DNA from 3 places in the Metabacillus sediminis genome. Region 2 is predicted to be linked to each of the others. Evidence: riboswitches for the same ligand, from Rfam matches in the RefSeq annotation. Region 2 holds a riboswitch; each other region holds the start of a gene.
What was found. Region 2 has a riboswitch for thiamine pyrophosphate ahead of WCV65_RS16755 (thiamine phosphate synthase). Riboswitches for the same ligand answer to the same signal wherever they lie in the genome.
Positions count from the first base shown of each region.

Region 1 (7,878 bases), 1.8 Mb from region 2:
TTTCGTAAACGAAGGACTCCCAGGAAAAATTGTTAAGCTTTATGCAGAAAACCGCGAAGGCGCCGATAAAGAAAGACAAGTATACCAAATACTTGGCGATCACCCAGCATACTCGGTCATGTTCAGCTATAGTGACCGTTATCTCATATTAAAAAAACTGGAGGGCATCACTCTTTACGATGCTCTTAGAAAAGGTGTTTACATCCCTGAAAAAGTCATAAAAGATGTAGACGACGCCATTGCATATGCCAGGGAAAAGGGATTAAACCCCACGGATATACACGGAAAAAATGTCATGATGAAGGATGGCCGCGGCTATATTGTGGACGTCTCTGATTTTTTAGAAGTGTTTGATTGTCCAAGGTGGAAGGATTTCAAAAAGGCCTACTACCGGATATACCTTCCCCTTTCAAGATTCAGAAAATGGAAGATTCCGCGCTGGATGCTCGAACGGATTCGCAAAGGCTATCAGAAATACCTGAAGATTAACGGATATTACAAAAGAAAGAAAAAGAGCAAAGAAACAAAACGCCTCGCTAAGAAAAGCTAGGCGTTTTGTTTTCTTTCTCTACCGGGTTATCTCTTTCTTCAGAGCTCTGGCAGCTGCGGCGGGATTTTCCGATCTGCTGATGCTTGAAATGGCCGATACTCCATCTGCTCCCGCCTTTACAACGTTCTTCGCATTCTCAGCCGTTATTCCGCCAATCCCTACCATTGGAATATCAATGCCTGCTTGCTTGATCTCCTCGATTACAGCGGTGCCTTTCGCTTCCTTCGCATCCTCTTTGGATGAAGTCGGAAAGACAGGACCCACCCCAATGTAATCTGCCCCATCGGCTAAAGCACGCTTTGCCTCTTCTGCGCTATGCACGGATACCCCGAGAATCATACCATTTAAGCGTGTAATGATCTCACTGGCTTTGGCGTCATCCTGTCCTACATGAATTCCGTCCGCCCCTATTTTTAATGCCAGCTCCACATCATCATTTACAATGAAGGGAATATTTGAGTTTCTGCATATTTGCATCAGCCGGACCGCAAGCTGTTCAATTTCATCGGCTGGATGAAGGGAACCCTTGCCTTTTTCGCGAAATTGGAAGAGCGTAATTCCTCCTTCAATTGACCCGGTTACTACCTCTTCAATATCATTCGGACAGTCCTGTGTTCCTGCTATAAAATAAAGGGCCAAGTGCTGTTTTATCCGGTTCCTGTTCATATCTGTCTCATCCTCTTTTGGAAAGCCCAATGATTAGTAGGACCATGGCCTTCTCCAATTACAAGCGTTTCTTCAATGGCTGCCTGAATAAATTGCTTCGCTGTTTCCGCAGCTTTAGCAATCGTGCTGCCCTTAGCAAGTTCAGCTGTCAAGGCGGCTGAAAATGTACAGCCTGTCCCGTGAGTATGCCTTGTTTCAATTCGCTTGCTTATCAGTGCTGTAAACTCTTTCCCATCGTATAAAAGATCGGCTGACTCCTCCGTATTCTCTTCATGCCCGCCTTTAATCAGGCACGAGGAAGCTCCCATATTATGAATAATCCTGCAAGCTTCTCGTTTATTTTCCTCATTATTAATTGTTATTCCGGTAATTGCTTCCGCCTCTGGAATATTAGGAGTAATAACGGCAGCGAGCGGAATGAGGTAATCAATCATGGCCTTAACCGCCTCACTTTGAAGAAGCGTGCTTCCGCCTTTGGCAATCATAACCGGGTCAATCACAACATTTTTCCATCCAAAATTTTTTATTGAATCCGCTGCCGCCAAGATGATTTCTGCATTAAAGAGCATGCCTGTTTTAACGGCATCCGGAGGGAGGTCCTCCCCTATTGCAGAAGCCTGCGCGGATACAGCATTGGCAGTTAAAGGAAACACTCCATGCACACCAAGGGTATTCTGGGCTGTTACAGCTGTAACAGCACTCATCCCGAACACGCCAAGCTCCTGAAATGTTTTGAGGTCAGCCTGAATACCCGCTCCGCCGCCGCTGTCTGAACCGGCAATAGTTAATGCCTTTTTGATCATTCTATAACCCCACCTTTTCAATTCTTGCACGAAGAGTGACTTGTTCTTCAGTCACCAGAAATAGCTGGTTCAAGAATTCGACTTGAAAGCTCCCGGGTCCTTGATCCGCAGTTTTTTCAGCAGCCAGTTCTGCCGCGGTTCCATAAACAGCAAGCGCAGCCGCTGCAGCTGATACCGGATTTTTCTCAACTGCCAGAAAGGCTCCAACTACTGATGTGACCAGACATCCAGTACCTGTAACTTTCGTCAGGATAGAGTGGCCATTCGACACCTTCAATACCTGTTTTCCATCGGAGATATAGTCTGTCTCTCCCGTCACAGCCACCACCGTGTTCAGTTTCTTTGCAGCATGAATTGCCAGCTCTTCTAAGTCTCCTTCAGCTTCTCCGGAATCGACTCCTTTGATTGCCCATTTCTGACCGGCTGCATTAGCGATTTCCGCCGCATTCCCACGAACAACAGCAACCTTTACCTCTTCAAGAATCTGCTTAGCAGAACGTGTACGGAGCTCCGTTGCACCCGCTGCAACAGGATCCAGTACAACAGGAACACCGTGCTTATTAGCGGATTTGCCTGCAAGAATCATAGATTCCACAGTCCGCTCTGTCAGTGTGCCAATGTTTAAAACGAGCACTCCTGCCATAGCAGCCATTTCTGCTGCTTCTTGCTTGGCATCTGCCATAACCGGTGAAGCACCAAGGGCCAATAGCCCATTGGCTGTAAAATTAGCAACTACAATATTCGTTATATTATGTACCAGGGGATTTACCTCTCTTACTTTACTCAGCAATGCTCCTGCTTTTTGTGCATTCATTCCAATTCATCCTCTCCGGAAAGAGCTGCAGATAACCGGTGGGCGCCCATGCAAAAAGGCATCCCGCATAGAAGCGAAATGCCTTTAATCATAAAATATGATCAGTCATTACATTCTCCCTGCGCTGGCATTATCCAACAGGTTCACCCGGTCTACGGCAGATTAGCCGTACTCTCAGCCTGCTTCCACAAGCTCCCGATCCGTATTTTTTAAAGTAAGTTTATCCCTTACCACACGAAAAATCAAGCGTCACCCAATCTTCTCTTCTTCCTCGTTCCTGTCTGAAGCTATTTTTCCAAGAGATTCGTTCATTTTGAACATCACAATCAGCAATTCGCAATAAATCCGAATGGCAAACGGGCCCAGAAGCATTGTAAACAAACCCATCAGGATCTGCAGGCCGGGGGTCATTGATTCACCCGAATTGAACATCATCACCAAACCGGTCAGTACACTGATTCCGCTCCCAATATAAAAAATAATGGTTATTATGGCTGGTGTAATCATTTTATTAAAACTAAGAAACTCTTTCACCCGCTGTCACCCCTCATTTGAAATTCTCTTCAAACAATAGGTATGCAAGCTGTATCTTATACATTCCTTCACATAGGCACAAAGATTTAACTTTTAGAAATACTGGCCTATTTAAATTTTTCCATTCTAATCCATATATTTCTATATCCTTCAGAATCTTTCACTCTAAGGGGATTAACCCAAGACCTTTCTCTTAAATAAGGCATCAGAAAAAAACATACTGGTTCGATAGAGGCCCCTTAATCCCTATTGAATCATAAAGTCCACAACCTTCTTCCCCTTTTACAATTAGTTCATAAAAGCGCAACCATTTTCGAATAGAATATGGGTATATATATAAAAAGGGGAACAATGGAAAAAAGGGGTAAAGGAGAACTTTATGAGGCTAACCTCAAGGCTTTGCATGATTTGTTCAATCCTATCGGTCTTGCTATACTTTCTAGCAAAAATACTTTATTTCTCAAAGTTCGCCCACTATATGAATATTTCATCGATCCTTCTCGTATTCGTAATCGTAATCGCCTTCTTCTTTGATGATCATATAGGGTACTAACGAAAAGCGGAGGCGGCTTGCCCAGCCCCGACAAGCATAAGACAATCAGCCTGGGGAAGGTGAACTTTCCTTCCTCAGGATGAGTGGCTTATGACCTCGAGGGGCTAGCCGCCGTAGCTAGACAATGTGAAAAGCGGAGGGCGCTCCTAGTAAGGAAGTTCTGCTAAGAGCGCGGCGTCCTGCCGCAACGCAGAACTGACCCGCTTCGTGCGGGCCTCCGTGAGAGACGGTGGAGCTCTCGACCGAGAGGCGCTCAAATAAGGAAGTTCTGCTAAGAGCGCGACGTCCTGTCGCAACGCAGAACTGACCCGCCTCCTGCGGGCCCGAGAGAGCGAAGCGGCCGAACGGCTAGCGGCCGAAGCTGGACACCACGAAAAGCGGAGGGCGCTCCTAGTAAGGAAGTTCTGCTAAGAGCGCGGCGTCCTGCCGCAACGCAGAACTGACCCGCTTCGTGCGGGCCTCCGTGAGAGACGGTGGAGCTCTTGACCGAGAGGCGCTCAAATAAGGAAGTTCTGCTAAGAGCGCGACGTCCTGTCGCAACGCAGAACTGACCCGCATCCTGCAGGCCCGAGAAAGCGAAGCGGCCGAACGGCTAGCGCCCGGAGCTGGACACCACGAAAAGCAGAGGGCGCTCCAGTAAGAAAGTTCTGCTAAGAGCGCGACGTCCTGCCGCAGCACTGAAAAAAAAGGTAATGGAGCGATATCCATTACCTTTTTTTTATTTCTTAAATTTTCTCATACTTTTTGTGATTTGCTTCCATTTTGCTTTTTCATCTGATTGTGCTTTTTTATCCTCTTTACGGGCTAAAAACGCGAGCTCCTTTTGAAGCTTTTGATAGCTTTCATAACGATCTGCCCGCAGTGATCCTTCCTCTAATGCAGCATTGATGGCACAGCCAGGCTCATTTTGATGCCTGCAGTCGGTGAAGCGGCAGCTGCGAGCTAACGTTTCCACATCCTCAAACGTTCCCTGAAACCCATCTTCGGCACTCCAAAGCTGCAATTCTCTCATTCCGGGTGTGTCGATCAGACAGCCGCCTGTATTAAGAGCAATGAGTTCACGGTACGTTGTCGTATGTCTTCCCCGGTCATCATCTTCTCTTGCTTCCTGAGTCTTTAAATAATCACTGCCGATCAGCTGATTCGTTATGGTTGACTTGCCTACACCTGATGAACCGACAAGTGCTGCCGTACGTCCCCCAGTGCAATAGCTGCGGAGAATTTCAGCAGATTCAGCATCCAGAGCACTTATTACATGTATAGGCACACCAATAGCTGCTGCTTCAACTTCAGCGAGCTTCTCGTTCAAATCCTCGCATAAGTCTGCTTTATTCAAAACCACCACCGGATTGGCTCCGCTTTCCCAGGCCATGATTAAATACCGTTCCAGTCTGCGGATATTGTAATCCTGGTTAAGGGCCATCACGATAAAAAGCGTATCAACATTTGCAGCCACTATTTGTTCCTCTGTAGCCACACCCGCCGCTTTTCGTGAAAATTTACTCTGCCTGGGAAGAATCGCATGTATCGTTGCCTTCCCTTCTTCATAGCGCGGCTGAATAACTACCCAGTCTCCCACGGCAGGGAAATCTTCTCTTCCCCCGGCTTCAAACCTCATCTTTCCAGCTACCTCACCTAGCAATTCTCCTTGCCCAGTCAGAATTCTGTATACCCTTTTATGTTCAAGTGCCACTCGGCCAATTTCAAATCCTTCAGTCTTAAACGGATTAAATGCCTCTTCAAAAAATGGGGTCATCCCCAACTCAGATAAATTCAATGCTAATATCCTCCCTATTCTGTTCGTTCAAAATTAATGAATGAACGTCATAGAGAGATGATCAAGTTACCGATCCAATCCCTCCATGACGCTGATGATTACAATTGGAAATTTTCTCATATTTCATCACTCCTTAAAGGGATTGAGCATGAAGCTCTTGAATACCATTATACGGAAGGTTTCATGTATTTGCCAAACACATCTTCTAAAAATCTATTCAATTTGAATTCCGAGGTGAGCAGCGGAGATGCCAGAAAATCCGGATGGAATGTTTCAAATTATTCCTGTACTTGTCATTTGCGGATTTGCAGCGGTTTTAGGAATCATTATTTTCACGATATTTAAAAATATTGCTGCTTGGAACAAAAACAATCAGCAGCCAGTAACAGAAGTCCTGGCAACTATTGTTGCGAAAAGAACGAGTACACATGGCGGCGGTAATACGAGAGCTTATAATCACTATTACCCGACTTTTGAATTAGAAAGCGGGGAGAGATTGGAGCTGCAAGTAAAAGGAGAAGAATATGGACAGCAGGCTGAAGGGGATCAGGGTAAACTTACATATCAGGGTACAAGGTATTTATCCTATAGCCGGAGTGTGTAGCCAAAGAAAGAAAAGGGCGAAAAGTAACATGACCTTAGACAGGGAGACGCATTCTAAGCGTTTCCCTGTTTTGGTTTGAAATTTGAGTCAGGCCAAATGAAGCAGATGGGCGACACTACGGCGGGAGCAGCAGGACATGTTAGACCCCGCAGTCGCGAAGCGAGAAGGACGCTCACCGCCATTGGATGAGGGAGTCCCGCAGCGAACACATCTAAGGTAAATAGCCAGTGGCAGATCTATGATCCTTTCTGGACAGCCTCTTGCTGTTATTCCCCTGCTTTCAATTCGAGCGCTGACGCTGCCTCCTCAAGATCACGAATACTTTTGACCATACTGCTGATTCTAGTATTCTGTTCCTCAGTACTTGAAAGTACTTCTTGTATTACAGCACTTGTCTGGTCGGTCACAGCTGATACTGATGAAGCCTCATCCATGACAAGCCTCGTATTCTCACTTAGGGCATCCAGTCTTTGCTGAAGCTGAACTGCTCTTCCGGAAACATCCTCGACCGTCAGCAAAATATGATTCATCCTCTGTGTAACTTCATCGGACGAATTGAGACTTGATAGGAAAGCCTCGTTGCCAAGCTGCATATCCTCTGACGTTTTATTCGTCTTTTCAATAATGCGATCGAGGATTTCATGAATACCTCCTGCAGATTGCTTCGAGTTTTCTGCCAATACCCTGATTTCATTTGCTACGACAGAAAAACCTTTCCCATGCTCTCCCGCTCTTGCCGCTTCAATACTGGCATTAAGCGCCAGCAAATTGGTCTGGTCTGAAATGCGGGTGATCGTTTTTACAATGGATTCAACATCCTTTGTTTCCTTCTGCAAATCAATAATAGAATCGACTACCTTCTGAATAATGGCGGAAACCTTTTCCATTTCCTCGGATAGAAGCGTCATTTGATGGTTTACATCCGCAACAGAAGTTTCCGTTTTATTAAATGAATCCTTCATATTCTCTGAGGAGTTCTGAACACTTTCGGTGTAATTTCCAATTAACTTTAAGGACTGGTCAATCTTTGCAGTGCTTCCTGCCTGTGCTTCTGCCCCTGCTGCCAGTTCTTTAAAAGCGGATGTTAAATCATCGGAGATCTGTCCGACTGTATCTGAATCTGTTTTTAACATGCGGGTATTTTTTGAAAGAGATTCGAAGGCGTGCTGGATTTGCTCCAATAAAGCCTCGCTGTTTTTTTTCGATTCTTCCGCACGGTCCAGGCTCCTTTCAGCCTCTGCCCTCATTTTTTCACCCTGTGTACTTTGAAAAATCAGCGCTCCGACAATCAGCACCATAAACGTATTCAAATTTACTATTGCCATTCCTTCAATACCGGGAAACATAGTCTCGCCATGCGTAAAATAAAAATAATTTGTCATCAGCAGCCCAAGTAAACCTGCAAGTAAAACCTGTTTATAATTATGGTAAAGGGTACTTACAGCAATCATGTAATACACCATTAAATACGAAACAATGGATGGCTCCATTTCCATCATGATAGAACCTAAAATAGAGATACATACGATGGCCAGATAACTTAATTGATAAGTAAGCCATTTTTTCATGACTAGAAA
Region 1 covers NZ_CP147407.1:1,391,893-1,399,770, reverse strand. Annotated here, with positions in the region: gene WCV65_RS07415 (serine/threonine protein kinase) at 1-550, shown strand, start outside; gene thiE (thiamine phosphate synthase) at 569-1,216, opposite strand; gene thiD (bifunctional hydroxymethylpyrimidine kinase/phosphomethylpyrimidine kinase) at 1,213-2,019, opposite strand; gene thiM (hydroxyethylthiazole kinase) at 2,021-2,833, opposite strand; TPP riboswitch at 2,932-3,042, opposite strand; gene WCV65_RS07395 (DUF4282 domain-containing protein) at 3,083-3,367, opposite strand; gene rsgA (ribosome small subunit-dependent GTPase A) at 4,639-5,676, opposite strand; gene WCV65_RS07385 (DUF2500 domain-containing protein) at 5,945-6,301, shown strand; gene WCV65_RS07380 (methyl-accepting chemotaxis protein) at 6,568-7,878, opposite strand, start outside.
Region 1: it holds a riboswitch for thiamine pyrophosphate, as region 2 does, so the genes downstream of both, thiM (hydroxyethylthiazole kinase) here and WCV65_RS16755 (thiamine phosphate synthase) in region 2, are expected to answer to the same signal.

Region 2 (7,878 bases):
TGAAAATCAAGCAGCAAAAACAGGGCAGCACCACGTGGCCCTGTTTTTTTGACGATATTTAAATTATGTATGGTAATGTTTACATCTGTTGATTGAAATGAATACCTGCAACGGAAAAACAGCCGAGTTTAAAAGCGTTATTCGTATAAATCGGTTAAGCATTTTTCCGCAGAAATAGACAAATTAATTAATAATTTACAAGAAATAAATACCTATTCATCTATTATTTGCTATAATATGACTTGTTGTTCACTAAATGGAAAAAGGAGTTATACTGATATGCTAAAAGACACCCGTCCATATCCCTTGTTGCTGGTAACGGTATTACTGTTAAGCTTCATCATCCCTACCCCTCCTGCCAAAGCGGAATCTATGTCCATAATGGGATCCTCCATGCTGACCTCGAAGCAAATGGGCGATTATGTCCTGCTAAACAATCCAACTCCCAAACTAACAACTGTTACAATCTATCAGCTTGCGGAAATTTATCTTGAAACGGGCAGAAAAGAAGGCGTCCGGGGAGACATAGCGTTTGCCCAGGCTATCCATGAAACCGGTTTTTTTAATTACGGCGGCGATGTGGTTCCGCAGCAAAATAACTATGCTGGAATCGGCACAACCGGAGGCGGAGTAAAAGGTGCATATTTTAGCACACCGGAAGAAGGAGTACGCGCGCACATTCAGCATTTGAAGGCTTATGCCAGCACCGAACCGCTGTATACCGAGCTTGCAGACCCCCGTTTTAAACTGGTTAAACGCGGCATCGCCCCATTATGGTCTGACCTGAATGGAAGATGGGCAGTTCCAGGCAGAGGCTATGGGGAAAAAGTTTTGGAAATTCACTTCGATATGGCAAAAATTACGCTTGCTATCCCAAAAGTGTATTTGCCGGCAAACCACAAATTGCCGGTTGCAAAGCTAATGATTAAATCAGAGGTACCAATGCTTGCACCTGACGGGTCCCTCTTCAAAATGCTGAACAAGGATGAGAGTATCCGAGTTTACGGTGTTTTAGGAAACAGCTATGACGTTGGCGGCGGGTATTTAATTGAAGCCAATAGCAGCAAAATGAGTGCGTACATAGGCAGAATTTTAATAAAAGACTCAAAAACTGTGATATACAGCCCGGACGGATCTGTTCTCAGACCGGTCCTTAGCGGAGAAGCTCTTCGGGTTTATGATTACGATGAAGAGGCGTATCAGGTAGGCGGAGGCTATTATGTTTCCGCAGCGGACAAGCCTATTTATCACCTTGGCCGCATTCAGTTTTCAGCTGACACGGCTATGATTAGCCCGGATGGGACTGTTTACAGCACATTAAAAAAGAATACAGAGTCCCGCGTTTATGGAATTAATGGAAACCAGCTGGATCTTGGCGGCGGCTATACCGTAACCTATGATCCGCAGCAAATGAAATATGTAAATTAACCAAAAACCGGACAGCCTCTGCGGCTGTCCGGTTTTTGTTCTTCATTTAGGATGTTTGATTTTAAACAGTTCATTTAAAAGTTCCCAGTTTTCAGGGAATGGCTCCCCAAGAACCCAGTAGGCAACTCCGCGTAGTTTATAGTCCTGAATAAGTTTAAATTTAGCTCGGGCACTCTGTTCATTTTCAAACCAGACCACATGCTTTTTCCCATCGTCTCCTTTGTAGTAAAAGAAAGGAGATTGACTTTTATTGTCAAACTGAACTTCTGCTCCTTTTGCAACGGCAAGGTCAGCAGCTTCCTGAGGAGCAATTCTTTTAGCAAAGGCACTTCCTTTCTTATAAGGAAGGACCCAATCATATCCATAAAGCGGAGCACCCATGACAATCTTTTCTCTTGGTATTTCTGTAAGCGCATAATCAACTACTTTCTTTACTTGTTCAATTGGAGATACAGCCATTGGGGGTCCGCCTGACCATCCCCATTCGTAGGTCATCAAGATTACAAAATCCGCCAGCTCTCCATGGCGTTTGTAATCATGAGCACCATGCCAAGGTCCAGCCTGCTCATCGCTCGTCTTAGGAGCAAGGGCTGTAGATACAAGATAGCCTTCTTTTTGAACCCGTGGAATGATGGTTTCCAGGAATCCATTGAAAAGGGCACGATCCTTTTCACGAATATGTTCAAAATCAATATTCAATGCTTTATAGCCTTTAGCTTTCATCGTATCAAGCAGGCTCGTCATTAATTTTTCAGAGGCTTTTTTGTCTGTGAAAATTTTATGGGCAATATCCGGTGAAAAATTTCCATCCATAAAGTTTGTAAGGACGAGCATTGGAACTGTGGAAGTGTCTTTAACGGATGAGAGCGGCTTTTGATCATCCAATGGAATCAGGCTGCCGTCTTCTTTAACCCTGTAGCTGAAAAAGGCGGTATAGGAAAGAAGATTCCCCGTATTGCGGACTTCTTTTGAGGCTGCATTCGCATCTACCGGCTCAAGGAACCCAATAGTTTCGATTTTCCGTTTTTTAAATTCTGTCTCAGAAGGATTGGTATCCTTCGTTTTGTTGCTGATTTGATCAACACGCGGTTTCTCATTTACCTGATTGGCAGAGCGCATCATTTTGTTCTTCGTTTCGCTGTCATTAGCGTTTCCGGTATTGCCCATGCATCCGGAGAGAAGCATGGTGAATCCTAGAAGGAAAAGGGTCATCCTCTTCATTCGGATCCCTCCTTTTTTTTCTTAGATTGTCTAACAGATGCTAATTTATGCATGGGTGCTGAGAGGAAGGAAATAAGTGGTTTACATTCCTTTCCAGAATATTATTCGTCAAATTTCTCTGGAAAATGGTATAGTATTAAAGGAGATTTACATAGCTACGTGCACAGATTGAAGGAGGCAGCATCATGCAAATTGGATTAATTGGACTTGGAAAAATGGGCTACAACCTGGCCCTTAATATGAAAGATCATGGCTACGATGTCATAGCAAATGACGTAAGTGCAGAGGCACTTCAAGCTATACGGGGAGAAGGAATCGAGACGGCTGACAGCATCCAAATGCTTGCAGAAAAACTTCCTTCGCCGAAAATCATCTGGATGATGGTTCCTGCAGGGGAGATAACAGAACATGTCATTCAGCAGGTATCCGCTCATATGAGTGAAGGAGATATTCTGATTGATGGCGGAAACTCCAATTACAAAGAAACAATCAGACGGGGCCAGCAGCTCAAAGAAAAAGGAATTTACTTCGTGGACTGCGGAACAAGCGGCGGAACAGAAGGTGCAAGAAACGGGATTTGCACCATGATCGGAGCAGAACCTGAAGCGTTCGCGGCAGTTGAGAAGCTGTTCAAGGATCTTTCTGTTGAAAACGGATATCTTCATGCAGGCAAGCCCGGAAGCGGACACTTCCTCAAAATGGTTCACAATGGCGTGGAATACGGAATGATGCAATCCATTGCTGAGGGATTTGAAATTCTGGACAAAAGTGATTTTGATTATGATTACAAAGAGGTTTCACGAGTATGGAACAATGGATCGGTTATCCGCTCATGGCTCATGGAACTAATGGAAAATGCATTCTCTAAAGACCCGGAACTTGCAGGAATCCGCGGTGTCATGAACTCTTCAGGTGAAGGGAAATGGACAGTGGAAGCAGCGCTTGATTTCCAGGCTTCAGCGCCTGTTATTGCCATGTCATTGTTCATGAGATATCGTTCCCAGGAAAATGATACGTTCCACGGCAAGGTCGTTTCTGCCCTACGAAATGAATTCGGCGGACATGCTGTTGTGAAAAGTGAAGAGTAATTGATCAAAAATTGACCCCGCCGTATGAGTATACGGCGGGGTTTGTTTTTAAAAAATTACGGGTTTCTAAGCAGCGGAAATCTGTCTTGAGAACGGATATGAAGAGTCCTCCCTCTTCGTTTTAATGTTTAGCAATATGAGCATGGGGTAATTTAAATACTAACATCACATCACTTGTTTGAAAGGAGAATCACCCATGAATAAACGAAATGGATTAATTATTTCAGGTGTTGCTTTATCAACTGCAGGTGTTGCTGCTACCGTCTATTTAAAAGACAGATCCAGACGAGAGAAAGTGACAGACGGTGTTAAACAGGCTCAGGACAAAGTTGTTTCCATGTTCTCAAAAAGCAAAAACAAAGAAGAGGATAACTTTCCAATCGATAAAGGCGGCAATCCCGATCCTCAGGATGTCGAAGATAACAAAATGGTCTCTGAAGGAGCCCAGTACAGCGTCCAATACTATAATGATAATAAACAGCAGTAGGATGAAAAGCCCCAATCCTGATTTCCAGGATTGGGGCTTTTACTGTATGATAAATGCAGAGGTGATGAAAATGGTCAAAGGATCTCTTGTAGACGATGAAACCCGCTGCACCCATTACCATAGCCAGCTTGATATCATTGCGATCAAATTCTGGTGCTGCAAAGAGTATTATCCATGTCATATTTGCCACGCGGAACATGCAGATCATCGAGCCCAGGTTTGGCCAGCCGAAATGTTTGATGAGAAAGCCGTCTTATGCGGAAAGTGCGGAAATGAACTGACGATTCATGACTATTTGGAATGCGGTTCTGTTTGTCCGGAATGCAAAGGAAGCTTTAATCCGGGGTGCAGCGCTCATGCCGGCTTGTATTTTCAGGTTCTTTGATTATTTTTCCTGCAGTGGTATAATAATAGAATATTACCAATATTTAAGTTTGCTAGGGGAGCCGGTAGTCCGGCTGAGAGGAAAACACATGAGTTTTTGACCCTTTAACCTGATCTAGTTCGTACTAGCGTAGGGAAGCGGCACTGTTCATATATGTATGTTCAGCCCATTTCCCTACGCGAAATGGGCTTTTTTGATGGAAAAAACCTTCACTGGGGGTGCCGATGCGGCTGAGAGAAGCGATTCGCTTTAACCCTTACTACCTGATCCGGATAATGCCGGCGAAGGGAAGTGGTATGCAATTGCTTTTTTGCAGCCGCTTCTCTTACAGAGGGCGGTTTTTTGCTGCTCTTAAATTGGAGGAAACAGCAGATGGAATTTCATGTCGTTACAAATGGAAAGCTTGGATTCGAAGAAATCACCGAATTTATGAAACTTGCAGGTTCAAAGATTGATTATCTCCACATAAGGGAGAAAGAAAAAACAGCTATGGAGATTTATGAAGGTGTCCGATTCCTCATAGCGTCAGGCATTCCCGAGGAGAAATTGATTCTGAATGACAGGACGGATATTGCTGCGGCGGCAGGGGTAAGGAGGGTGCAGCTCGGATATAGGAGTCTTTCGCCTTCTGTGGTCAAATCAGCAGTTCCGGACATTCACGCCGGACAATCGGTTCATTCGCTTAAAGAAGCTTTAAGTGCCGAAGAGTCAGGTGCTGATTCCGTTCTTTTTGGACATCTTTTTGAAACGGAAAGCAAAAAAGGCGTGCAGCCGAAGGGAATTGAATCAGCAAAGAAACTGGCATGCCGGCTTTCCGTTGATGTCCTCGCAATTGGAGGAATTGAACCTATGCATATTCAAGCTTTGTCGGAAGGAAAGATTGCTGGATTCGCAGTCATGTCCGGAATTTGGGAGAGCAGAAGCCCGGTCAGAGCAGCAGAAGAGTATAGGAATGCCATTACGGCATGCAAGGAGGTGCGATTATGAAGGAAGTAGACGTATGTATTATTGGGGGCGGTGTAATTGGCTGCTCTATAGCGTACGAGCTTTCCAAAAAAGGATACAAGACAGCTATTTATGAAAAAGGAAAAGCCGGTCAGCAAAGCTCAAGTGCTGCAGCGGGTCTGCTTGGTGTACAGGCTGAATGGGATGAATATAATCCGCTGTTTGACCTGGCTAGAGAAAGCAGAGAGATGTTCCCCAAGCTTGCAGAAGAATTAAGAGCTGTCACAGGAATTGACATTGGCTATGAGGAAAAAGGAATTTATAAAGTAGCTGAAACAGACGAAGAACTTGCTCAGCTTGAAAAAACAGCCGCATGGCAGATGGGGACAGGAGAGCCTGTGCAGCTTATGACAAAGGATGAGCTGAAAGAAAAAGAGCCGCTGCTATCAAATTCCGTTCTAGGAGGAGCCTATTATCCTAAGGATGGGCACGTCATCGCACCAGCATTAGCGAAGGCGTATGAGCACGCTGCACTGCTTAATGGAGCAAAGCTATTTGAGCATACCGCTGTTGATGAAGTATTGATGGATAACGGAAAAGCTGCAGGAGTGAGAGCGAATGGTGAGATGATCATGTGCGGCAAGGTGATTATTGCAGCGGGAGCATGGAGCACTCCGTTTTTAAAGACTTTTAGTCCTTTAAGTGAAACGTATCCTGTTAAAGGAGAAATGATCAGTGTGCTGAGTAAAGAAAAACTGATCAGTAAGCCTTTATATAAAAATGGTTTTTATATCGTACCTAAAAGAGGCGGCAGGTACTTGGTGGGCGCTACCGTGAAGGAGAGGGATTTTTCTAAAGATGTTTCGCTTTCCGGGATGATGCATTTGATGGAAACTGCAAAGCGGATTCTGCCGGCAATTGCCCAGGCGGACTTTGAAAATGCATGGAGCGGGCTCCGGCCTCAAAGTGCCAAAGGAGCCCCTTACATGGAAGAACACAGTGAACGAAAAGGTCTTTACGCTTGCACCGGCCACTTTCGCAACGGAATTCTCTTGAGCCCTGCTTCAGGAAAGGCTATGGCGGAGTTAGTTGTAAAAGAATCAGCATCCATCGGGAGGTAATGCAATGAAGGTGAAAATTAATGGGAGCTGGACGGAAATTCCAGATTCAATCCATTCAGTTGCCGAACTGGCTAAGCATTTGAATATTGATGGCAAGCCAATCGTAATTGAAAAAAATGCACAAATCCTGGAGCGGGAAGATCATCAGGATGAAGCTGTTGCACACGAAGATCATTTTGAAATCGTTACATTTGTAGGAGGCGGATAACATGCTGAAAATAGGACCCCTTTCATTTCAATCAAGACTGCTGCTTGGAACGGGAAAATATCCCGATTTTGATGTTCAAAAAAAGGCGATTGAAGAATCAGAAACAGAAATATTAACATTTGCGGTTAGAAGAATGGATATATTTGAAAGCTCTCAGCCAAACCTGCTGGAAAAGCTGGATTTGAACCGTTATTCTCTTCTTCCCAACACAGCTGGCGCTAAAAACGCGGAAGAAGCGGTGCGGATTGCGAAGCTCGCGAAAGCTTCCGGCCTTTGTACGATGATTAAAGTAGAAGTCATCGGTGATTTTCAGACGCTTCTCCCGGATCCTTTTGAAACGCTTAAAGCATGCGAAATCCTTTTAGAGGAAGGATTTATCGTCCTTCCTTACATATCGGATGATGTCATATTGGCAAAACGCCTTCAAGAAATGGGCGTTCATGCAGTCATGCCGGGAGCGTCACCGATTGGATCAGGAATGGGCATTGTCAATCCGCTCAATTTAAGTCTCATTATCGAACAGGCTTCTGTTCCGGTTATTGTGGATGCTGGAATTGGGAGTCCGGCAGATGCGGCCCTTGCCATGGAAATGGGAGCGGATGGAGTCCTCCTTAATACAGCGGTGTCAGCTGCAAAAGATCCTGTTAAAATGGCCGCTGCCATGAAGCTTGCCATTCGTGCAGGCCATCTTGGCCGGGAAGCAGGCAGAATTCCGAAGAAACGGTACGCATCTGCAAGCAGTCCAAGTGAAGGAATGAGCGTCATTGAGTGACCGGTATTCAAGGCAGACACTTTTTTTACCGAATGGAGAAAAAGGACAGGCTGAAATCTCCTCAAAAACCGTTCTTTTAATCGGATGCGGTGCACTGGGAAGCGGAATAGCTGAAACTCTTGTCCGGGCAGGAATAGGCAAACTGATTCTTGTGGACCGGGATTATGTAGATGAGAGCAATCTGCAGCGGCAGCAGTTGTTTACAGAGCAGGATGTGGCAGAA
Region 2 covers NZ_CP147407.1:3,213,677-3,221,554, reverse strand. Annotated here, with positions in the region: gene WCV65_RS16780 (glucosaminidase domain-containing protein) at 280-1,428, shown strand; gene WCV65_RS16775 (glycosyl hydrolase family 18 protein) at 1,471-2,649, opposite strand; gene gnd (phosphogluconate dehydrogenase (NAD(+)-dependent, decarboxylating)) at 2,835-3,737, shown strand; gene WCV65_RS16765 (hypothetical protein) at 3,934-4,224, shown strand; gene WCV65_RS16760 (CHY zinc finger protein) at 4,271-4,609, shown strand; TPP riboswitch at 4,654-4,762, shown strand; TPP riboswitch at 4,814-4,916, shown strand; gene WCV65_RS16755 (thiamine phosphate synthase) at 4,982-5,596, shown strand; gene thiO (glycine oxidase ThiO) at 5,590-6,675, shown strand; gene thiS (sulfur carrier protein ThiS) at 6,680-6,883, shown strand; gene WCV65_RS16740 (thiazole synthase) at 6,885-7,655, shown strand; gene WCV65_RS16735 (ThiF family adenylyltransferase) at 7,648-7,878, shown strand, end outside.

Region 3 (7,878 bases), 1.9 Mb from region 2:
GGAGAAAAAGTTCATTTAACGGGGCAAGCTGTTTCTTCAAGGGTAATTAAGCTTGAAGAGGAGGGGGTCATTGAAGGCTACACAATCAACCTTAATGAAAAGAAAGCAGGATACTCCATTCACGCTTTCCTAAACATATATACAAACAGCTTCAATCACCAGCCTTATTTAAATTACCTTTCTAGTCAGAAGGAGTATGTGCTGAAAAATTTTAAGATCAGCGGAGATGGCTGTTATTTGCTTGAGTGCCGGTTTAAGGGAAATGATGAACTGGATGCCTTCTTAACGGGGTTAACCAGGCACGTAAATTACAAGCTGTCCATCGTCATAAATGCGACACAAATTGTGTAAATTTTGCGTTACATTTAATAGGCAATTATCCTCTCCTCAAATGTCCATGCTACTATAAAGGTGGATTATTATAACGGAGGACTTTCAGATGAAATCGCGTCTTAAAATTTGGCTTGAAATTTTACTTGTATCCTCTAAGCTCGGATTGACGTCCTTTGGCGGTCCGGTTGCCCATTTAGGGTATTTTCGGGAGGAGTATGTCAAAAAGAAAAAATGGCTGGATGACCAGTCTTATGCGGATATTGTAGCTCTGTGCCAGTTTCTTCCGGGGCCGGCGAGCAGTCAGGTCGGACTTTCCATCGGGCTGCTCCGGGGTGGCCTTGTAGGCAGTTTTCTGTCATGGTTCGGCTTTACCATGCCCTCGATCCTTATCCTGATTGTATTCGCTTATTTGTTTAAGGGGACGGATGTTCATGAGGCGGGCTGGCTTATGGGGCTGAAAATTACAGCGGTAGCCGTAGTGGCGCAGGCTGTAATGGGGATGGGAAAGTCACTTGCACCGGACAGGCCGCGGATCACAATTGCGGTTCTCGCTGCAGTCGGTGCCCTTTTCGTTCCATCCGCTTGGGGTCAGCTTGCAATTATTGCAGGATCTGCTGTTGCAGGTTATTTGCTTTATAAAAGAGAAGAAGTGCCTGAGGTCCCTAAGCTTATTCTTACAATCGGCAAAAAAACAGCTTCAGCTTCACTTTTATTATTTGGTTTGCTGCTTGTTCTCCTGCCCATCATCCGGCAAACATTCTCCGGGACCTATATCGCTCTATTTGACGTATTTTACCGGGTTGGTTCCCTCGTATTCGGCGGCGGTCATGTCGTCCTGCCGATGCTTGAAAAAGAGGTGGTTCCTGCAGGCTGGATGACACAGGATGTGTTTCTTGCGGGATACGGGGCTGCACAGGCAGTTCCAGGTCCTCTTTTTACATTCGCTGGTTATGTGGGCGCAATCATCTCTGGAGTTCCAGGGGCTTTGATCGCAACTGCGGCTATGTTTCTGCCTTCATTTTTGCTCGTCATCGGAGTTCTTCCTTTTTGGAGCAGCATCCGCGGAAAAAAGGGAGTGCAGGCAGCCCTCATGGGTGTAAATGCGGCGGTCGTTGGTATTCTGCTTGCCGCCCTGTATGATCCTGTTTTTACAAGTGCTATTCATTCAGCGTCTGCATTTGCACTCGCCTTGGTCTCTTTTGCCCTTCTTGTTTATTGGAAGCTGCCGCCTTGGCTTGTCGTGGGACTTACCATAATTGCCGGCACACTGATGGAGCAAATTGGAGTGCTTTAGAAAAATATTATGATATACTAACCGGCAAAGGAAGGTGATTTTACATGAATAGTAAACAGTCCATCCTGAAAAAAGTTGTGGATTATGCAAAAAAGAATCCTGAGCAGACAAAAAAAGCAATCAGCATGGTTACAAAAACCTTAAAAAACCGAAAAAAATAAATGTGCAGATGGCCTTCCCGGTCATCTTTTTTTGTCCTCATAATATCACCTCTTTTTGGAAAAATAACAGTATCTATTTATTTTGAAAAGAGGAAATCAGTATGAAACCAATGTCTTCGTCCGAATTAGCAAATTTATGGTCCACTTATCAGAAAAAGACGATGCTTCTCCGCATCATGGAACACGCATTGGATGTAACAACCCAAAAGGACATTACGTCGATCCTTCAATATGCCTATCAGGAAGAAGTGAAATTTGTAAAAGAAATCGCTCAGCTTTTTCAAAAGGAAGGCGCTGCAATTCCTGAGGGGTTTGATGAAACGGATGTGAACCGAAAGGCGGAAAGGCTGTTCGATCAGTACTTCTATATCCGCTTTCTGCGGATGCTGATGAAGCTTGGAATCGGGCTGAATGCTGTGCACCTGTCAATGGTGTATCGAAATGATATTCACGACTTCTTTTCGAGAACGTCTGCCCATTCCAACAAAGTGTTCGGTATGTGTACAAATTGCCTCCTGCAGGTAGGGAACGGCGCCATTCCACCGGTAATCGGGATGCCGGATCATCCTAAATATGTTGTAAATGAAAGGTATTTATCCGGATTTCATTTTGGCAAAAGAAGATTGAATGCTACCGAACTTTCCATCATCTATCACATTGTGGAAAACAACAACTTCGGTGCCCAGCTGATGAAAGGGTTAAGGAAAGTAGCGAAAGAACCGGAAGTGAAAATGTATTTAAAGAAAGGCGAACAGCTTGCTATTGATTTGTATCAATCCTATGGGAAGCTGATGGAACATAGTGGAATCCCTGTCTCAGCCTTGCCTGGAGCAGTCATTTCTGAAACAAAGACCGCTCCATATTCAGATAAACTGATTATGTATTTAATCAACTTGTTAAGCAGTTTGGGGTTGACAAGCAACGCACTTGGAACAACCTACAGTTTGCGCCCGGATCTTCCTCTGAAAATGGCAATTGCTGCACGTGATATTTATTCATTTGCAAAAGAAGGCGGGAAAATCATGGTAAAGCATCAGTGGATGGAAGAAATTCCGGAAGCTGTGATAAAGAGATAGTTGACGTTTTTTTACTGCATGTTATGATGAACCTGGAAAATAAAATACCGCATTGCCACTAGGGGAGCCCATAACGTGGGGCTGAGACCGGAGTATGCTCCGGGACCCTTGGAACCTGATCTGGTTTGAACCAGCGGAGGGAAGTGGGAGATTCTTAATCTTTCCCGCTCTTATCCGTTAAGAGCGGTTTTTTATTTTTACATAAGAAGCAGGGGGAATTCAAACATGACATCTTTTACAGAAAAGTTAAGAAAAGTAACCGATTCAATTTGGGAGGCAAACTTCAACCATCCTTTTGTAAGGGGAATCGGCGATGGTACGCTCCCGCTTGAAAACTTCCGTTACTATGTCATGCAGGATGCCTATTACTTATCCCATTTTGCCAAAGTTCAGGCACTCGCTGGCGGAAAGGCTGACGACCTTCATGTAACAGCGCGAATGGCCTTCCATGCGCAAGGAACCTACGAAGCGGAGCTATCGCTTCATGAGAAATTCTCAACTCTGCTCGGAATTACAGAAGAAGAAAAACGGGCCTTTGAACCATCACCAACCGCATATGCCTACACATCCCACATGTACCGTTCCGCAATCAACGGAAGCCTTGGGGAAATCATTGCCTGCATCCTGCCGTGCTATTGGATTTACTATGAAATCGGTGAGAGATTGAAAGAGTGTAAGCCTGAAGAACCGATTTATCAGGAATGGATCGCGGCTTATGGAGGAGAATGGTTTAAAGAACTTGTATTTGAACAGCTAGAGCGACTGGACCAGCTTGCCCTGGAGGCATCTGAAAAAGAACGACAGAAAATGATCCGCCATTTCACAATCAGCTGCAAATACGAACTGTCATTTTGGGAAATGGCCTATACGATGGAACAATGGCCGGATACGGAAGCAGTTGAAGTACAGTAAGAGGGGAATTGACTGCATGGGAGTGTCCGATATCGAACCATGAACGTCCGATAGAAAGAGCGGAGTGTCCGATATCCGTGCGCGAGCGACCGATATCCCCCTCGCGAGTGTCCGATAAAAAGCAGAGTGACCGATATCGAACCATGAACGTCCGATAAGAAGAGTGGAGTGTTGGATATCCGTGCGCGAGCGACCGATATCTCCTCGCGAGTGTCCGATAAAAAGCGAAGTGACCGAAATCGAGCCATGACCGTCCGATAAAAAGAGCGGAGTGTCCGATATTCGTGCGCGAGCGACCGATATCTTGTCACGAGTGTCCGATAAAAAGCGGAGTGACCGATATCGAACCATGAACGTCCGATAAGAAGAGCGGAGTGTCCGATATCCGTGCGCGAGCGACCGATATCTCCTCGCGAGTGTCCGATAAAAAGCGGAGTGACCGATATCGAACCATGAACGTCCGATAAGAAGAGTGGAGTGTCCGATATTCGTGCGCGAGCGACCGATATCTTGTCACGAGTGTCCGATAAAAAGCGGAGTGACCGATATCGAACCATGAACGTCCGATAAGAAGAGTGGAGTGTCCGATATTCGTGCGCGAGCGACCGATATCTTGTCACGAGTGTCCGATAAAAAGCGGAGTGACCGATATCGAACCATGAACGTCCGATAAGAAGAGTGGAGTGTCCGATATTCGTGCGCGAGCGACCGATATCTTGTCACGAGTGTCCGATAAAAAGCGGAGTGACCGATATCGAACCATGAACGTCCGATAAGAAGAGTGGAGTGTCCGATATTCGTGCGCGAGCGACCGATATCTTGTCACGAGTGTCCGATAAAAAGCGGAGTGACCGATATCGAACCATGAACGTCCGATAAGAAGAGTGGAGTGTCCGATATTCGTGCGCGAGCGACCGATATCTTGTCACGAGTGTCCGATAAAAAGCGGAGTGACCGATATCGAACCATGAACGTCCGATAAAAAGAGCGGAGTGTCCGATATCCGTGCGCGAGCGACCGATATCTTGTCACGAGTGTCCGATAAAAAGCGGAGTGACCGATATCGAACCATGAACGTCCGATAAGAAGAGTGGAGTGTCCGATATTCGTGCGCGAGCGACCGATATCTTGTCACGAGTGTCCGATAAAAAGCGGAGTGACCGATATCGAGCCACCAACGTCCGATAAAAAGAGCGGAGTGTCCGATATCCGTACGGGAGCGGCCGATAACCCCTCGCGAGTGTCCTGCCACCAAAGAGCTAAAAGTCTCTCCGCAAAAAAAGCCGGCTTCCAACAGGAGGCCGGCCTTTTCTCAATCAATTAATCAATCACTTCATCATCAAATGGGTTAATAACGTAAATATAGCCGTGGGCCAGATCAATTCGGAGGATCCATTCCCATGGAACATCCAGTCTTTTATAAATAGCTTTCCAAAACTCAGCGGATTTTGTTTCAAATTCCAAGTATTCCTGCAGCAGCTCCTTATAGGAAGCTCCCTGAATCTGGATGTTTGAATCCATTAGACGCATGTGGGCTAGGTGCCTGCACTCCAATTCCTGGGCCATCTGAAGCTCTTCCTGTGTGGCTGTTCCAATAACGGTACCGTCCTCAGGTATTGCCGCAAAAACGTTTACATTTTCATCTACTGTCACTGGCTGTTCGTCGAAGCGCATGAGTCATTTCCTCCTTGTTTTGGAATAGGATGGTTCTCCACTATCATACATGAAAAGTTTCAATAATGACATGGATAATCATTAGGTTTGACCAAGGATATTTCGGGAAAACAGGCAGTACGGACATTAGACATATCATCAATGAATAGGGAGGCGCTTCTTTATGTTCGAGCTTCGGGACGTCCTTACATTGCTATGGTCACTTTGCATTGTTTTGCCGATCGCATCATTTGTTCATCAATTAGGCCATACTGTTATGGCGCTTGCCTTTGGCGGAAAAGGAACATTCACAATTGGTAGAGGAAAGCCGCTTTTTACGTTTAAAAATCTGACGGTAAAACGTCTTTATTTTTTGGATTCTTTTTGCCAGTATGAAGGTCTTAGGTATGATAATCGTGCTACTCATGCCATGGTGTATGGAGGGGGAGCGCTTTTTAATCTTCTTTCCATTCTGCTTGTGAACCTGCTTATTGTGCATAATGTATTGGAGCCTCATTTATTTTTCTATCAGTTTGCTTACTTTTCAAGCTACTATGTTATTTTTGCTTTACTGCCTGTCCGATACTCAGACGATCATCCAAGTGATGGAATGGCAATTTACGAAGTTCTCCGTCATGGGCGCAAATGTGATCCTATTGATTAGATAAAAAAACCGCCATTAGGCGGCGATTCAAATCTTTGTTAAATAATATAAAAACCAGACAGCATGGTTTTGCTCGTCCGCAGCCGCTCTTTTGAAAATGCGCTTTATGTACGCATTCGTGGCTTTATCTGAGATATCCAGATAGAAATCAACGGTTTCCTGTTCATCCTTGAAAGCGGCATTAAGCCCTTTCTCATAGGTTGAGGGACATTCTTCAATTTGCTTCGGCTTATGCTGGCGTCCTGTCAGCGACAGATAAATCTGCGAAAACTCCTCATAATGCCTTCTTTCATCCTTTTGAATTTCAAGAATTTTTTCCCTCTGTTCCTGCGTCGGTGCTTGCTTTGCCAGTACTTCATAGCAATTTATCGCGCTGTATTCTCCATCAATTGCCTTGGCTATTTCTTTAGCAAGCAATGCATTCTGGTTCATTTGGCGCTGATATTCTTCGTAATATTGATACTGCATCTCCTTGATCCCCCTTAAAGTTAAGCTTGATAAAATATATGACAGTAATTACAAATTAGTAGTGAAAAGGTTCTGAACATTCTATATAATAAATGCTAATATCAGCAAGGGGATGTGTTGAAAAGCAATGATAACCGTTGTTAAAGCAGGACTTGAGCACATTCAGGGAATCATTCGTGTTTGTTCTGAAGGGTACAGGAACACATATAATGAAACGCATTCCAAAAAGTATATAGAACGTACCATTTCCGAATTTTATAATGCAGAGCGGGTGGCAAAGGAAATACAAGAAACTGACCGTCATTGGAACGGCTGGTATGCGGCAATTGGTGAGAATGGAGTAGCAGGAGCCGGCGGTGGAGGGATGACTGCCGAACACACTTCTGAGCTTTTCGTTCTTTATCTGGATCCCGCCAAAAGAAGACAGGGGATTGGCACGCTGCTTCTTAATGCCATTACAGAGGAACAAATTCAAACATATGGGGCACAGGAACAGTGGGTATCCGTGGATGAACAGAACCAGAAAGGAATACCGTTCTACAAAGCTAAGGGATTTATCGTTTAGGATTGCGTGCCTTCCTATTCACAGACAGAGACTGAAAACTATTATTCTTTGAGGTGCAAGAGAGAGCTATAAGGGGGGCTTCATAATGATTAGGCAACTAACAGAAAAAGACCATGAACAATGCTATTCCTACGTTTCCGGCAAGCCTGCTGAAAACTTGTTTATAATAGGGGACATCGAAGCATTCGGGTACAATGAGCCTTTTCAGAAGGTTTGGGGCGATTTTAATGAGGATGGCGAGCTTCAGGGGATTCTATTAAAATATGAAGCGAATTATATCCCTTTTTCCCATGGGGATTTTGATGCCGGCGGCTTTGCCGGAATTATGAAGGCGGACCCGGAATGGGGTATTCTTTCAGGTCTTGAGGAGGTAACGGTCAAACTGGAGCCGTTCCTTGAACGGCGCGCTGAGAAACGTGTGCTGTATTATGCAAAATGCGTGAAGCTTGAGGAGACGTTCAGTCATCGTCCTGGAGTAACCGTAAAAAAGGCAGGGATTGAAGATACAGAACGGATTCTGGAGCTGCATAAACAGATTGAAGAATTTACTTCAGCGGGAGAGAGTGTGGAAAGCAAGCGCCGAAACATGGAAAAGGGCGCTTCAAGAACGTATTATGTGGAGGAAGAAGGAAGGATGGTCAGCGCCGCCTCTACTGCAGCTGAAAACAGCCTCTCAGCGATGGTGGTCGGTGTCTGTACGCTCAATGACCATAAGCGGAAAGGCTATGCCACTCAGTGCATGCTTGAGCTAT
Region 3 covers NZ_CP147407.1:1,023,433-1,031,310, forward strand. Annotated here, with positions in the region: gene WCV65_RS05550 (Lrp/AsnC family transcriptional regulator) at 1-351, shown strand, start outside; gene chrA (chromate efflux transporter) at 440-1,627, shown strand; gene WCV65_RS05560 (DUF3231 family protein) at 1,890-2,864, shown strand; TPP riboswitch at 2,915-3,023, shown strand; gene tenA (thiaminase II) at 3,090-3,776, shown strand; gene WCV65_RS05570 (hypothetical protein) at 5,097-5,450, opposite strand; gene WCV65_RS05575 (hypothetical protein) at 5,614-6,093, shown strand; gene WCV65_RS05580 (ferritin-like domain-containing protein) at 6,121-6,561, opposite strand; gene WCV65_RS05585 (GNAT family N-acetyltransferase) at 6,689-7,126, shown strand; gene WCV65_RS05590 (GNAT family N-acetyltransferase) at 7,212-7,878, shown strand, end outside.
Region 3: it holds a riboswitch for thiamine pyrophosphate, as region 2 does, so the genes downstream of both, tenA (thiaminase II) here and WCV65_RS16755 (thiamine phosphate synthase) in region 2, are expected to answer to the same signal.